One region of the Peribacillus sp. NPDC097895 genome, then DNA from elsewhere that is predicted to be linked to it. Evidence: riboswitches for the same ligand, from Rfam matches in the RefSeq annotation. Region 1 holds a riboswitch; the other holds the start of a gene.
The links. Region 1 has a riboswitch for cyclic di-AMP ahead of ACQKMH_RS15320 (APC family permease). Riboswitches for the same ligand answer to the same signal wherever they lie in the genome.
Positions count from the first base shown of each region.

Region 2: it holds a riboswitch for cyclic di-AMP, as region 1 does, so the genes downstream of both, ACQKMH_RS27330 (cation:dicarboxylate symporter family transporter) here and ACQKMH_RS15320 (APC family permease) in region 1, are expected to answer to the same signal.

Region 1 covers NZ_JBNNSH010000002.1:808,333-816,128, forward strand. The annotation lists partial or broken gene ACQKMH_RS15310 (aldehyde dehydrogenase family protein) at 1-484, opposite strand, end outside; gene ACQKMH_RS15315 (helix-turn-helix domain-containing protein) at 693-1,526, opposite strand; gene ACQKMH_RS15320 (APC family permease) at 1,884-3,710, opposite strand; cyclic di-AMP (ydaO/yuaA leader) riboswitch at 3,848-3,992, opposite strand; gene ACQKMH_RS15325 (GtrA family protein) at 4,321-4,776, opposite strand; gene ACQKMH_RS15330 (glycosyltransferase family 2 protein) at 4,736-5,758, opposite strand; gene ACQKMH_RS15335 (DUF6044 family protein) at 5,774-7,438, opposite strand.
Region 2 covers NZ_JBNNSH010000013.1:24,677-32,472, forward strand. The annotation lists gene ACQKMH_RS27325 (class I SAM-dependent methyltransferase) at 92-835, shown strand; gene ACQKMH_RS27330 (cation:dicarboxylate symporter family transporter) at 894-2,153, opposite strand; cyclic di-AMP (ydaO/yuaA leader) riboswitch at 2,325-2,473, opposite strand; gene ACQKMH_RS27335 (efflux RND transporter periplasmic adaptor subunit) at 2,673-3,935, opposite strand; gene ACQKMH_RS27340 (hypothetical protein) at 3,950-4,612, opposite strand; gene ACQKMH_RS27345 (diacylglycerol/lipid kinase family protein) at 4,737-5,630, opposite strand; gene ACQKMH_RS27350 (TetR/AcrR family transcriptional regulator) at 5,790-6,668, opposite strand; gene ACQKMH_RS27355 (efflux RND transporter permease subunit) at 6,858-7,796, shown strand, end outside.

The DNA.
Region 1 (7,796 bases):
CACATCGTCAACATTAGAGGAAAGTTCTAAGGTACTATGTGGCTCCAACGACGCCGATGGGCTCCTTCAGGGTAAAATTGAACCGGTTATGAGGAGAAGCAAGGGTGCTTCCCTGGACTTTATTTGCTAATCCTGCATAAAATTCAAGTACATCTATCATGGCTGGCATTGCAATGAACTTCGTTTCGTTGATTGGCAACCCGTTATCCTGTGATTCAACTTCGGCTAGCATATCGGCTTTTTCCCAAAGGGCCTGTGCCACTTTATTTAGCAATCTACCTCTATCTCCCGGTGCCATTTCAGCCCACGGACCTGATTCAAATGCCCTTCGTGCAGCTTTTACTGCCAAATCAACATCTTCCGGACCAGCCTCGGCAACTACAGCATTCACTTCATCCGTTGCAGGATTTAGTGATTCAAATGTTTTTCCGGATAAAGAATCAACCCATTTCCCATCAATGAACAATTGATATTTCTTCCCCATCATCATTCCCCTTTCGAGTGGAAATTTCTTAAACAACCAATTCTATCTATTAAAACAATAAGGCTACACACTTTATTTTTATTGTAAAAAGCGGAACATTCTGAATATTTGTGACGCAATAAAAAACCAAACAAAATAGATCCTCGTCATCTTGAACGGGATCTTGTCACTAGAATCACTATATATACCAGGACACCTTATATTGAACTTAATTGGTTGGATCAGACAATTTCTTTGAGACGGTATGCATGAATTTATTAGGAGTCAGGTAACCAAACTTTTTAAATTCATTAATTAAATGTGATTGATCATAATATCCATTTTCATTAATTACATCCCATACTGTAAAGAACTTTTTATTCAATAGCATATGCAGGGAGTTCTGAAACCTCACTATTTGGCTAAATAATTTTGGCGGCATTCCTACATGAGCATCGAATTGCTTTCTCAAGTATCTTGTAGAATATCCTGTCTCAACGGCCAATTGATTCATATTTACATTTCCTTTAGTAGAATATATTTTATTCAAAGAATAATCTATAATTGCCGGCAAATCATTACATGCAAATATATTATTCCCTATTTCTTCTTTGAAAAGTTTTATTCTTCCACGAAAATCCTGTTCATTTATTAACCTTTCCATAATGGTAGGTTCAATTGTGATCATATCAGCTAATGGAATTTGGCAATCAATCACTTCCTTCATAGAATATTTAAAATGCTGGGTTTCTTGTTTAGGTAAAAACCTGACACCGAAATATTCACAATTAGCCTGAAAGTTTATCTTTTTGTACTTTAGGACAGTCCCACATACACTTGCGTAGGGTCTAACGGGATCGCAATAAAATAATATATCGATGCATCCATCTGGAATAACGGACATTGGATCCATTAAATCTTGATTAATTTTAAATTGATAGAATAATGTAGTTGAATGGTCTGAATTTCTTTGTTTATATTCTATATAGTAATCCGTAAGTGTCTCGAATTCCGGTTGAAATGGAAAATAATCAAAGTTTTTGAAACTCTGAATGATGCTCAACGATCATCACGCTCCTATTATATTACATGATCAGACCAGCCCCTATGAGGGACAAAACTGAAATTCTTAATTCGGAAAACTTACCTATTTTCTTTTTGCGGATTTGCCTCATCTAATTGATTGCACGTGTCAACGGTTGAATGGTCATCTATATACTTCACATTTCAGGAACTTTATCATTATTTCAATGCCTGGCATTTCCAGCATGAGCGTGTTGTTTTTATGTTTTCGACAAGCATTTCCAAAACCCTTTTAAGTGATAAAATTTATTACATATACTGCCTTGAACTGTGGTGAACATGAAAAGAAGCAAACCGTGTGAAGGTTCGCTTCTTTTCATTTAGAGAATAATGGAGATTACTTTTTCAAATGATATGGTACTGTCGTAATAACTACATTCCTTCTGTAAAGCAAGTAGGCACGGATCAGTAAACTGGATTGGTTATGAAGAATATTGTGCCAGCCTTTCTTCGGAATGAATTGCGGAATGATGACAGTAACTTTATAGTTAGATTCCCTTGCTTTATGTTCAACTGTATCAACAAATTTCGTTAATGGCTGAATGATACTCCTGTAATAAGAGTTCAGTGTGACGAGTCTAACATCTGGTTGCCACTTATTCCACTTTTCTTCGAATTTTTTTTCATCCTCTCTTTCGAAAGCAACATAAACGGCAATAACCTGATGTGCTGAAAGGGATTTAGCATAATTTAAGGAGTTTTCAACCACATGAGTTATACCAGCCACAGGTACAATAATGATATTCCCTTCTATTGGTAAGATAGGCTCACATGTTGTAATCCTAAGTTGGTCACTAACTGCTTCATAATGCTTTCTAATACGATGAAAAATAATAATGATGATAGGCAAGAAAATCAATACAGGCCAAACCTGATTGAATTTAGTTAAAAAGAATATCATCGTGACGATAAAACTAATAAAGGCACCAATTGAATTAATGGTTAATTTCGTCTTCCATCCTTTTGGCTTTTCACGTATCCATTTAACAATCATCCCGGTCTGGGACAACGTAAATGGAATAAATACTCCCACCGCATAAAGTGGAATAAGATTTTCAGTATGTCCTCCAAATGCGATTATCAAGATGATTGATGCAAGCCCCAGAATGATAATTCCATTGGAATATCCCAATCGGTCTCCTCTAATCGTGAACGCCCTTGGTATGAATTTATCCTTCGCAAGATTTACCGCAAGCAAAGGGAAAGCAGAATAGCCAGTGTTGGCAGCAAGGATTAATATCAATGCAGTCGTACCTTGAATAAAGAAATACATGAAATTCCGTCCAAAAATCTCTTCAGCAATCTGCGAGACGACCGTTACCTCTGCGCTAGGAACAATGCTTAAATAATAGGCTAAGAATACAATTCCTGAAAATAATACAGCTAGTAAGGAACCCATCGCAATTAAGGTTTTAGCCGCATTATTAGGAGCCGGATCTTTAAAGTTCGGAATCGCATTGGAGATGGCTTCAACACCCGTCAATGCCGAACTGCCTGATGCAAAAGCTCTTAGCAGTATAAATAAACTGATGCCCGCTACTGGTGTTCCGATCGACGTATGCAATTCAGGATTCACTTGGCCCGTCAAGATTTTGTATAATCCTACACCAATCAGAATGAATAACGCTAAAACGAATAGGTACACCGGATAGGCCAAAACAGAGGCCGACTCGGTTACTCCTCTTAGGTTTAGGATGGTAAGCAGAATGACAAAAATGATAGCGATGATCACATTATGGGAATGCAGGCTAGGAAAAGCAGATGTGATGGCATCAGTGCCGGCAGAAACACTTACCGCCACAGTCAATATATAATCGACCAACAAAGATCCACCAGCTATCAACCCTGGGTTGACACCTAGATTGTTTTTTGAAACGACATAGGCTCCTCCACCATGGGGATAAGCAAAAATAATTTGCCTATAAGACAAAATCAAAGCAGTTAACAGGATCAATACTCCAATGGCAATCGGGATGGAATACCAGAATGCTGTTACACCGATTGTGATCAGCACGATCAATATTTGTTCCGGACCATATGCCACCGAAGACAAAGCATCGGAAGATAGTATCGCCAAAGCTTTTGTTTTATTCAGTTTTTGATCACCAAGTGCATTTGATTTTAAGGGCCTGCCTATCAAAAACCTCTTTAAAGAAGATAACATTAAGAACTCACCGCCATATTTAATAAATTATAAGTTTATGTTGCCCAGCTCTGTGAAAAAAAAAAGAAAATAAAAATGCCTGCAATCCATAATTAAATAGACCTGCAGACATCATTTTTTTGTCTCACAAGCTCCACCTTCCTTCTCATTAAACGCTTACGAGGTTAGCTGTCGGATTCGGACCTTTGAGTAGCCCTACCTTATAAAGGATTCACCCCTTGAATTGTAAAACAATCCTAATAACGGTTCCCCCGTGCCAAAAGACTTCAGCGATTTAGAAATATGAAACTGTTGATTATCATACTCCCGTGTATTGGAAAAGTAAATGAAAATTTTGCACATAAATACAATAATTTATTGATAGTGATGTCATGTTGATACCGCATACTTCATAAGTGACCCAAACACATGATTTGAAGGAAGGAAAGTGATGAATACCTGGCTAAAAAAGAAAGCGGAATATTATTTGTTGAATTTTCAGAAATTGTGATTGGAGAGATTATTAAACAATCTGGTTGTCCTAAAAAGAAAAAATGACCAGCCTCACAGAATTCGTCAAGGTAAACCTGAACACCTCTCAATTCAATCAACTAACTCACCTTTCGATTTGCTAATTCCTTCCTTCTTGAATTGGTTTCAACATATTTTTTTTAAAAACAAAGTATTTCTGACCCATATAGTTAAGTCCTGTATAAAGGACTGTTCCAATCAGTACAGCCACATTTTGTTGTATGGACAAACGAACAGACCCTTCCATAGATTCTGCGATGGCTTGACCTAACGAATACGCGGCTGAATAACAAATAAGGATGACACAAAAGAAACGGGCAGCCCCTCTACGCCAATCTATATTGCTTCTAAAGGTAAAATTCCTGTTTAACAGAAAACTCGTTACAGCTCCCGTACCATTGCCGAAAAAGGTCGAGACCCAATAAGATAAACCAAAAACATTCATTAAAAAAAGCATGATGGACAGTCCAACCGCTGTATTGACTATTCCAACAAGTAAAAATCGGATAAAAGAATTAGTGCGTTCCAGAAAGTTTTTCCAAACTGGTTCGTTCATTGTCTAGTTGCTCCCGTTTTTTTAAATCAAGCGGATTAAATAGATCCAAATCCACAATATATTTAGGCCGACGTTTGGACTCATTATAGATTTTACCGATATATTCCCCAATCAAGCCAACAGCAATCAACTGTAGTCCACCGATCAACCATATAGAGGTAATTAATGAGGTCCAGCCAGTTTCTGTTTGCCCATAAAACTTTAACCATAAAAAGTATGACCCAAAAAGTAAGCTTACGAAAAAGGACAGACATCCAAGCCATAATACAAGCCGGATCGGTGTAACAGAAAAGGAAGTAATCCCATCCAGTGCAAATGCAACCATCTTCTTCAATGGATACTTCGTTTCACCAGCCAATCTTTCTTTTCGATCATAATAAACAGAGGCCGTCTCAAACCCAATGAGTGGAACGATTCCACGTAAAAAAAGATTCGTTTCTTCAAATCGTTCCAACTCTACAATTGCCCTTTTGCTCATTAGTCGGAAATCAGCATGGTTATAGACAAGCTTAACCCCCATCTTGTTCATCATTTTATAAAACGCTGTCGCTGAAGTACGTTTAAAAAATGAATCAAGCTCCCTCTTTCGGCGGACACCGTATACAATTTCACATCCTTCAGTGAATTTCCGAATGAATTCAGGGATGACAAGAATATCATCCTGCAAATCTGCATCGATGGAAATCACACAATCCGAAGCTTCCTTTGCTGTAAACAACCCTGCCAGGAGTGCATTTTGATGACCTACATTCTGGGAAAGTTTTAGACCGCGGACAAGCTCATTGTTTATAGTTTCCTTGTAAATGATTTTCCACGTTTGATCCTTACTTCCATCGTCAACCAACAAAATCTTACTTTGAACGGAAACAACGTTTTCTTCGACCAAATTCATCAACAAACTACAAAGCTGGGAAATCGTATCTGGCAAAACACTTTCTTCGTTATAACAAGGTACAACAATCGTTAATATTGGTGAATTCACAATACCCCCCCCTTTTCACATGACTTTATATAAATAGATTTTCCATAAGGTGTCTTTCTTTGTGAAGATCATATCTAGTACCAATTCGTTTTCCTTCGCGTTTTTAATAGGTAATGCAGAAAATATATACTTGCCTCCCATCCCTCTAAACGCATCCACATTCAGCTCTAAATTTTCCAGCTCTCTTTTCGAGCCTTTTTTGAACATATAATGCTTCCCGAGCTCATCGGTAAATAGGTAACAGCGCCCTCCCCATTCATCAAAGTAGATTCTAATGTTTTTATTCTTAGCCAATTCATTTTCAATTATTTGACGAAATTGATGTTTGTATGAAAGCGGATAGAAATTGTTATAGCTATCGAGCGTGTAAAATCCATTAAATTGAGCGATCGCAGGATGAAGACCTATGCTTGCAACCCGATAGTCTTCCTGTGGAAGGCTAATATGCTCTTTTATTTCCTGAAAAAGGCTCTCGGCATAGAACTCTTTAAAAGATGGCTTTTTATTGTGAGTGATTTCTTCATTGAAACCCATTAATATCATAATTTGTACGGCTAGGAAGATAGAAAGGGTTTTCTTAGCATAATCGCTGTGTTCCCAGATGATTTTTAACGCGAGGGCAAAACCTAAGTAAATGACCATCGGCCTTAAAAAGTGAAATCTTGCAAAATTAAAGGTATCCAAGGTGTGAAACCTTTCTGTTAAAGGAAGCCATCCTTTATAAAACCAAAATGCATACCATGCGGAAAGTATAAAATTCAAGCCAAACAAAAAAACAAATATCTTTTCCTGCCTCCACAGTTTTTTGATCAAAATAATATAAAGAGCAAAGACTGTAAGCGGTAAGATGATGAGCGCATGTACAGTCATGACATGCGTATGTCCAAGAACAAAATTTTTGAACGTAAGCTTGATGACCCACTCGAGCGGAAGCCTTGCGTGAAAATACTCATCTCTGCTATTTGGCTCGGAATCAACAATAAATGAAGCGACCAAACGATACTCCACAAGACCAAAAATGAAAGTCATATATACGATTGAAAGAAGAAATCTTACATTCCACCCTTTTCTCCTGATCACATCCGTTATCCAAAGAAAGCCCATTGCAACAAGAAAAAAGAAGAAGCCAAGCACGATGCTTGAATAAAGCGGTAAAAGGGTAAGGACCAAATAATTCTTCCACGAATGGTCCTTGCTGCGGATATTCAAAAAAGCCCAAAGCGCCAGCGGCATCCCAAGAGTACTTAGCATTCCCGATGGCCAAAATGGGGTAAGGGCAAAGGCTAGGGATGTGCCAACCCTAATCCACGCTAATTGGCTCCCCTTAACCAAATGTTTCTTTAATAAGATATGCATACCAAGGAAAGCAATAAATCTTGTTAATGCCTGGCTTATTGTGTATGCAATCATGGGCGGAAAAAGGGCATACAGCCATACGATAATGCTGAACTCACTGCCAAAGGCATTTCGGGGCAACCCATTCATGATTTGTGGAATTTTGGCGTCTATTGCTCCGAATAACTCACCACTTTCTGAAAGTACTTTATACCAAGCAAGATTGGAATCCAAATTATCATGTACACGAATATGTGCATTTTCTCCAAGGGTAATTAAGGGAGAAAGATATAAAATAATGACAAGAAGAGCAAAAAGAATTAGTTTTCGCTCTTGATTTTCAATTGGCAATATATACACCTCTTGATGGATTCAAGTATCCATAATATTTGCTTTAATGGTAAATCTATTCTTTTCAAGGGATTTATTTTCAACTGAAATAGAGCAACAAATGACCACAACAAAATAGCCGACCCTTCAATATAACGAAGCGGTACATTCCGGGATTACAGATATTAATATCCTCTACTTACTAAAAAGTGATGGGATTATTTTCTTACCTTCATTCCACTTTTATTCACTTTCTATCCTATAAGAAAGATTTCCACTTAAACCCATCTCCTATGAATATCAAATACATCATTCCTTCATTGCTCCCACAAATAACAATACCTGGCACCATCGCTTAGGATTTTGCCCCATT
Region 2 (7,796 bases), on a different contig from region 1:
AACTCTATACCCACCTTATAAGATCAGGAACAAGCTCGACAATCCCCAATATCCATATTATAGTAAAAATAAAGGTTTGGAGGAATTGACGATGGATAAAATTGAAAAAGGTTTTATCATTAATTCTTTTCATGAAGCCGCTTCCCTTTATGCTCAAGCAACTAAAAAGATAGGGCTTTGGCAATCGGAAAAATATGCATTCGAAAAATATTTTTATCCGGATGATAAGATCCTTGATATCGGATGTGGAACAGGAAGAACCACCTTCGCACTGTATAAAAAAGGATTTCAAAAAATAACCGGATTGGATTTAACTCCTGCCATGCTTTCTGAAGCTGAAAAAATATCGCACGAAGTTAACCTGGATATACCATTTATCCTTGGCGATGCAGCCAACCTCCCTTTCAACAACTCATCTTTCGATAAAGCAATTTTCGCCTTTAATGGTTTAATGCAAATACCCAAACGAAAAAACCGTACTTTAGCTTTAAAAGAAATCAACCGTATTTTAAAACCCGAAGGCATCTTCATTTTCACAACACACGACCGTGATAAAAATGAAAATTACCTGAACTTCTGGGAGCAAGAGGAAATTATTTGGTGTGAAGGTAAACAAGATGAGAGGCTTTATGAATTCGGGGATATTTTCACACCTGGACAGACACTTCAAAATGATACTTATCTTCATATCCCAAATCAACTTGAAGTACTTAATTGTCTTGAAGAAGCAGGATTTACAGTCATCGAGAGCTTTTACCGGAGTGAATTATTCCATGAAAGCGATGATGTCATCAATTTCTCATCGGATTGCCGCTTTTGGATTGTTCGAAAATAAACATACATTTTTCAAAATCAAAAAAATCCAGAGTGAGGATATCACTCTGGATTTTCGATCAAGAAACTTGTTCTAGTTCTTTTTTGGAAGGAGGGTTGAATTGACCTTCCCATTTAGAGATAACGATTGCTGCAAGTGAATTACCGATAACGTTTACTACTGTACGTCCCATATCAAGAATACGGTCAATACCGGCAATAAATGCTAGACCTTCAATAGGAATACCGACAGTTCCCAATGTCGCTAAAAGAACTACGAAGGATACACCAGGTACACCCGCAATCCCTTTGGATGTAATCATTAATACTAGCATTAACGTGATTTGCTCATAAGCACTTAAATCAATTCCGTACATTTGAGCGATGAAAATAGCTGCTAACGCTTGATATAATGTAGAGCCATCAAGGTTAAAGGAGTATCCAGTCGGAATAACGAATGTAGCAATATGTTTCGGACATCCCGCTTTCTCCATTTTTTCCATAAGTTTCGGAAGAACCGCTTCTGAACTTGCTGTAGAGAACGCAAGAATCAATTCCTCTTTAAGAAGCTTAATCAACGTAAAGATATTGAATCCTACAAATTTTGCAATAAGACCCAGAATGACAATTACAAAGAAAATCATTGTTCCGTATACAGAAAGCGCTAACTTTCCTAACGGGATTAAAGATTCCAAACCGAACTTGGAGATGGTCACACCGATTAGTGCAAATACCCCGATAGGAGCAAATTTCATGACCATATTAGTTAAGTAGAACATTCCTTCTGCTGTACCTTGGAAGAAACGAAATACTGGTTTACCTTTTTCACCGATAGCCGCAATACTAAGTCCAAACAACACGGAGAAGAAAATAATCGCTAGCATATCACCTTGTACCATAGCTTGAACTGGATTAGACGGTACAATGTGAACGAGTGTATCTACAAAAGATTCATGCTGCTTAGTTTCTGCTGTATCAACATACGTGGAAATATCCGTTTGTTCCAGCTTATTCATATTCACCCCAGCACCCGGCTGGATGATATTCGCGGAAATCAGACCAACAGCAATCGCAATCATAGTTACCACTACAAAGTATGATAGTGATTTAGCTCCTAGTTTACCTACAGCTTTCAAATCACCTACACCCGCAACTGCAACGATAAGGCTAGATACAATGATTGGCACAACAATCATTTTAATCATTCGTAGGAAAATGTCTCCGAATGGCTGTAAAAAGTTTTGAGCCGTCTCGTTACCATAAAAAATGGCACCAACGATAATCCCTAGAATTAAACCAATGAAAATTTGGCTTGCTAAACTTAATTTGAATTTCTTCATATACTTTCCTCACCTTCCATAAAGTCTTTGATGCAAAAACATTTTGTCTCGGTAAGGGAAACAAGATCATAATAGAAAGAAAGTAATTTTTCTTTTTTGAAAAACTCTGTCTTTACGCCGAAAAAAAAGACACTTCATGTGTCGATTTCTTATTGGCGTGAATATTCACACATGTTCCCTTGAAGACGCTGACGAGGTTAGCTGTCGGGTTAGGATTGGAAACACAAAAAGCCCTTTCATTTCTGAATTCACCCCTAGCGGATATGAATCCACAAAATTGGGTCCCCCGTTCTTGGAATAAGATTAAGCGAGTTAACTTATAATAAAATATTATACTAAAAATGTGATTCTGTAAATATTTATTCTCGCCCCCTATAGAAATAATCTTTAAATATGTCTGAAAATTCTGTATTAACGACTATTATACCTGTAATTACACTTCCCGATTTTATTCATTTAAAATTATATGGATATATAATTTATAACGAATTTGACATCCCCTCATTTGATGAAAAAAAGCTATTTTTCCAAAATGCCAAGTAACAGATACCTTACTTTTTCCCTATTGGTGAATTTTTTATAAGTTTTAGTTTTCACTTTTTCTAATTGAATGGGAGTAATAAAATGAGAATGGTTTTTCACTACCCCGTTTGGTTCTATTAGGATGATTTCACCAACTGCCGGCCCCTTTATGATTTCTTGCTTTCCTTCTGCTTTAAGTCCTTTTGTAATGTAGTGCTTATCCACAAAGCCTTTTTTAGTCAATTTATAGACATGCGGCTGTTTTTTTGGATGGACTGCTTCTTCAGGAATGGAGGGTACACCCGCTTTCTCATTGGTTATTACTGCAAGGTTGACCTTTGATCCAACCAACAAAGGTTCCGTTTCTTCACCCTCCGGTTCGATCATGGCTTGAAATGGAAATCTGCTACCTTTTTTTAATGATGGCTCTTCTGCAGGATAAGAATGTATACGACCTATTGTTCCATTCAATGACTTTTTTAAATCAGGGGAGCTTGCTTTTATAGTCATGCCCACTTCAGCCTTTTTCATCTCTTCTTCAGAGAAATCCCCTTCAATTGCCATATTTGTTGAAACAATGGATATAATGGGATTATTCAGGTTTTTATTGATGTTTTTAACCACACCATCTGCTTCACTCGCCGTCTCAACCGCGCTGGTCTGCTCCTCGATTGAGCTTAATTGAGCATCATACATTTTCACTTTTTCATTCAAGCTGCTTTTTTCTAGTTCTTGCTTGTACATTTCTTGCTCAATGTTACTTTTGATAAGATCTGTAGAGCTAGTGGTTACATCAATATTCAAGGTCTTTTCTACCGAGTCATCGATGACCGCCTTATCAGGATTGCTGGTCAGGGTTCCTTGATAAGTCCTCAACTTCCCAATGTATTCGTCAATTCCTGCAATCTCTCCTTCAGCAGCTGTTTTCTCCGCTTCTAAATTCGCTTTAAGCGCATCCAGTTCGGCTGTCGTATACTCGAATAACGGAGAGCCAGCCGCTACCTCATCTCCCTCTTTTACAAGAAATTTTTTGAAGTCGTTTTTCTTGGCATCGAAATAGATATCAAACTCTTCTACAGGTTTAACTACCCCTTTTGTTTGAATAGTATCCCTAATTGTATCTTTTTTTACTTTAGTCCAGTTTTCCACGAAAACAGTTCGTTCCACTTTGCTTTCTTTCTTTTCAATAAGGTATAAGTTAACGGTTATTAATGCAATCGAAGCAAAAGATACTGCCGCTATTTTCCATTTCGCCTTCATTCTTTTCACCCGCCTTATACAAATACGCCCACTTGGATATATGCTAAAAAGGCTTTAACAAACCACGTGGCCAAATAGAATAGAAAAGTCATTGATAGGACCAAATATTTATTCCGTTCTGTAAATTCCTTTAAATAGAAATATTGCAGGACAATAATAAGAAATTGAAAAATGGTGATTTCGCTGAAAAAATGAATAAAGTAATCACTTCTTAGAAAATACTGACTGATGACACCCAATGAAAAAGGGTTAGCATCGTTTCCGATATCCATTAATACAAATAGAGGAAGCAACAATATTTTCTCCAATAATTGCAAACCGAAAATGATCATTTGAACGATTACTAATTTTATGTATGGGATATCCGTAACAATCCAAAAGAATAGAGAAGAAAAAAATATATATATGGAAGGATAAAAGAGACCCGCTATAATATTTCCGCACACTATCAGCAACTTTCCCGCTTCAAATTCATCAGCAGTCATCTTTGTGATTTCTTTGGAAAATGACTCAGAGCCAATGCCGAAATATCCTCCAATTGCAAAAACTATAACACTAAGAAAATATAATAATAGTAGTTTCCATCCAAGCCGCGTGACCGCTTCTGCATTTTGCAGCTGGTAACGACTCCTATGGGGCTCTAAAATGCCCTTTAACAATCTGACCTGGTACACCATATGTGTTCCTCCTGCAAAAAATGATATATCATTCTATATTTTATCTTATTTTGGAAGCAAATGCAGAAATAAGGAATGAATGAAACAAAAAAAACACATATCACTTAATTTAATACTCTCTTCTCTAATTCGGCGTTAATACCGATAAATGATGACTAAGGATTTTAATCCGGGTAGGCGTTTGGCTATAGATCTCTCCATCCATATCCACATCAAGCGGCATCTTGGTTTCAATGATCAGAGTACCCGCCTGTAAATAAGTCACCCCTGACTCCGGACTCAGTTTTTCAGTCCACAAACGTTTCATAGCCATTATTTCAAAAAATGCACTAAGGTTTGCTTTTTCCAAGATGGCAATGCCAAACAGCCCATCATCAGGGCTTACCATGGGAAATGGCAATAAATTAGTACCAATATAACACCCATTCAAGACCAAAATCATGATTGCTTCCCCTTCAATCATATTTCCATCATATTGGAGCTTAAAGGGAAACGGGTTATTATCTCCAATCGTCCTAACCGCACTTAATAAATATCCGATCTTTCCGAACTTATTTTTTTCCTGCTCATCAATATTGCTTGATGCGTCAGAAATAAGTCCAACACCCCAAAAATTCGAAAAATAAGCATCATCGGCCTGCCCTATGTCAATTGAACGAACTTTGCCATTTACAAGTGCTTCCGAGGCTTGACGAATATTTTGAGGAATCTTTAATGTCCTGGAGAAGTCATTACACGTCCCTCCAGGCAAAACCCCAAACAGAGGCCTCTTTCCAAGTGATGAAAGACCATTTACACACTCATGAACGGTTCCATCTCCTCCCAATACAAAAACAACATCCATGTCTTCCCCATATTCCGAGCAAAATCGACTTGCATCGCCTTTTTCCTTCGTTTGCAAAATAAGGAACTCATCAATATGAGGAGCTATAATCGGAAGACACTGCTCGAGATTTCTTTCGAGTTTATCGTTCCCGGCTTTTTTATTGTAAATCAGCATTCCTTTTTTCCATCTCATGACGTAGCCCCCATATTCAAATCAAGAATTTCTTCTTTATAATTACCTTTTCCTAAAGCCTACCTTTTGAAACTCAATCTTATATGCGAAAATTCAGAATTGAAATTCCACACAGTATCCACATAAAAAAGAGGCTTTACGCCCCTTTCTGTAAAACCTTCATAAATTCATTAAATAATCCTTCATCGTTAAGATAAGCTTTGAACAAAGGGGACTTCGTTTTTCATTTTTTTCCAAAAACAACAAAAGACTTTCCAGGATAATCGAACTTGGTTTAACTTTAGAAAATTCTTCTTGAATCGCCTTTAAAGCTTCTGTATTTTTACTTATTTCCATTCCCTCTTCTTTACGCGTTTCCACTTCCAACATCCTGCTGATGATCGAATGGATTTCCTCTTTAGGGCTCAATTCCTGCAAAGAGCATTTTGGTAATGGAAATTGCTTCAATAATGGATCTTCCTTGTTTTGCAGGCTTGCGATGATCGAATCCATCCGGTTCAAGATGAAGTTAGGTAACAATTCCACTTCGTAGGCATCTTTTTTTCTGATTAACATTCCGATATATCCCTTGAAAAGGGAATCTAATATGATCGTGCTATCAGGCAAAAGCTCAGCCGAGAGATCTGGGTATAACTCAATGATTTTACGCTTGCACCAAATCAGGCCCTCTTCATGCATATAATGTAAAAACCTATCCAATTCTTTGCTGATATGAACCATTTGTTCCTGCAACAGCATTTGAATGAAATTGGTATTCCCTGTCATATGCTCAATATGAACAGTGATTTGCCTTAAAAACTTGTCTTTACTTGATAAAGAAGCATCAAGTTCCAGATCGAGCAAAGAGTCCGTCAACGCCTCATAAAAATTTTTAAAAATAGAGACGAGCAACTCTTCCTTCGATTTAAAGTAATTATAAAAAGATCCCTTTGCTATCCCGCACTTTTCAGCAATTTCCTGAACGGAAGTAGCATGATAGCCTTTCTCCGCGAAAAGTTCCACAGATTTATCTATAATCATTTTATGTTTTTCATTCATCAAATCCATCCTATCCCATAAATATTATCCACTTATGACCACTCAGTCATATCATCCACATTGTATCCCAAAACCCTTGAAATCACAACGATAAAACTAACAGTTATTATCTATTGCATTCATAATACTTATACTATATATTTGAATCTATGACCGACTAGTCACAATATAAGTATGGAGGGTAATAGTTTGAATTCTATAATTAAATTTTCTTTGAAAAATAAACTGGCAATCTGGCTGCTTACAATCATCATCGTTGCAGCGGGTTTATATTCCGGTTTAAACATGAAGCAAGAAACCATTCCCAATATCTCAACTCCTTTAATAAGCATTTCCACCGTATACCCTGGAGCTGCACCTGAAGAAGTAGCAGATAAACTCACAGAACAGATTGAACAGAAAGTAACAAATTTATCAGGAGTCGAATTAGTCAGTTCGTCTTCCATGGCCAATGTTTCTTCCGTCCAATTACAATATAATTATGATACGGATATGGACGACGCTGTAAAAGAAGTGAAAGAAGCATTAGAGAAATTAGAACTGCCTGAGGGAGTGGATGACCCAAGCGTATCTAAATTGGAATTAAACGCTTTTCCAGTTGTCGCACTCAGTGTAACAGATAAGGATTCTGATTTGCCTGCCCTGACAAAAAACGTCGAAGAGGTATTAGTACCTAAACTTGAAGGGATTGACGGTGTAACATCCGTTTCAATTTCCGGACAACAAGTAAATGAAGGCAGCCTTGTATTCGATGAAGATAAGATGGCGCAATACGGACTCGACGAAGAGACTGTGAAGAAGGTAATCCAAGCAGCGAACGTCAAGGTGCCACTAGGTATATATAACTTTGAAGATAAAGAAAAAACGATCGTTGTTGATGGAAACATCTCCACATTAAAAGACCTGAAAAATATTAAAATACCTTTAACGGGTGGTTCAAAAACAGAAACACCAACTCAAGGTGCACCTGATACAAATCAAGTATCTCCTGGACTGGCACCAAATACTGTCCAACCACAAAATGTTAAATTATCAGACATTGCCGAAGTTAAAATCACCGGTAAGGCTGAATCTATCTCAAGAACAAACGGCAGCGAATCGATCGGACTCCAGGTTACAAGATCACCT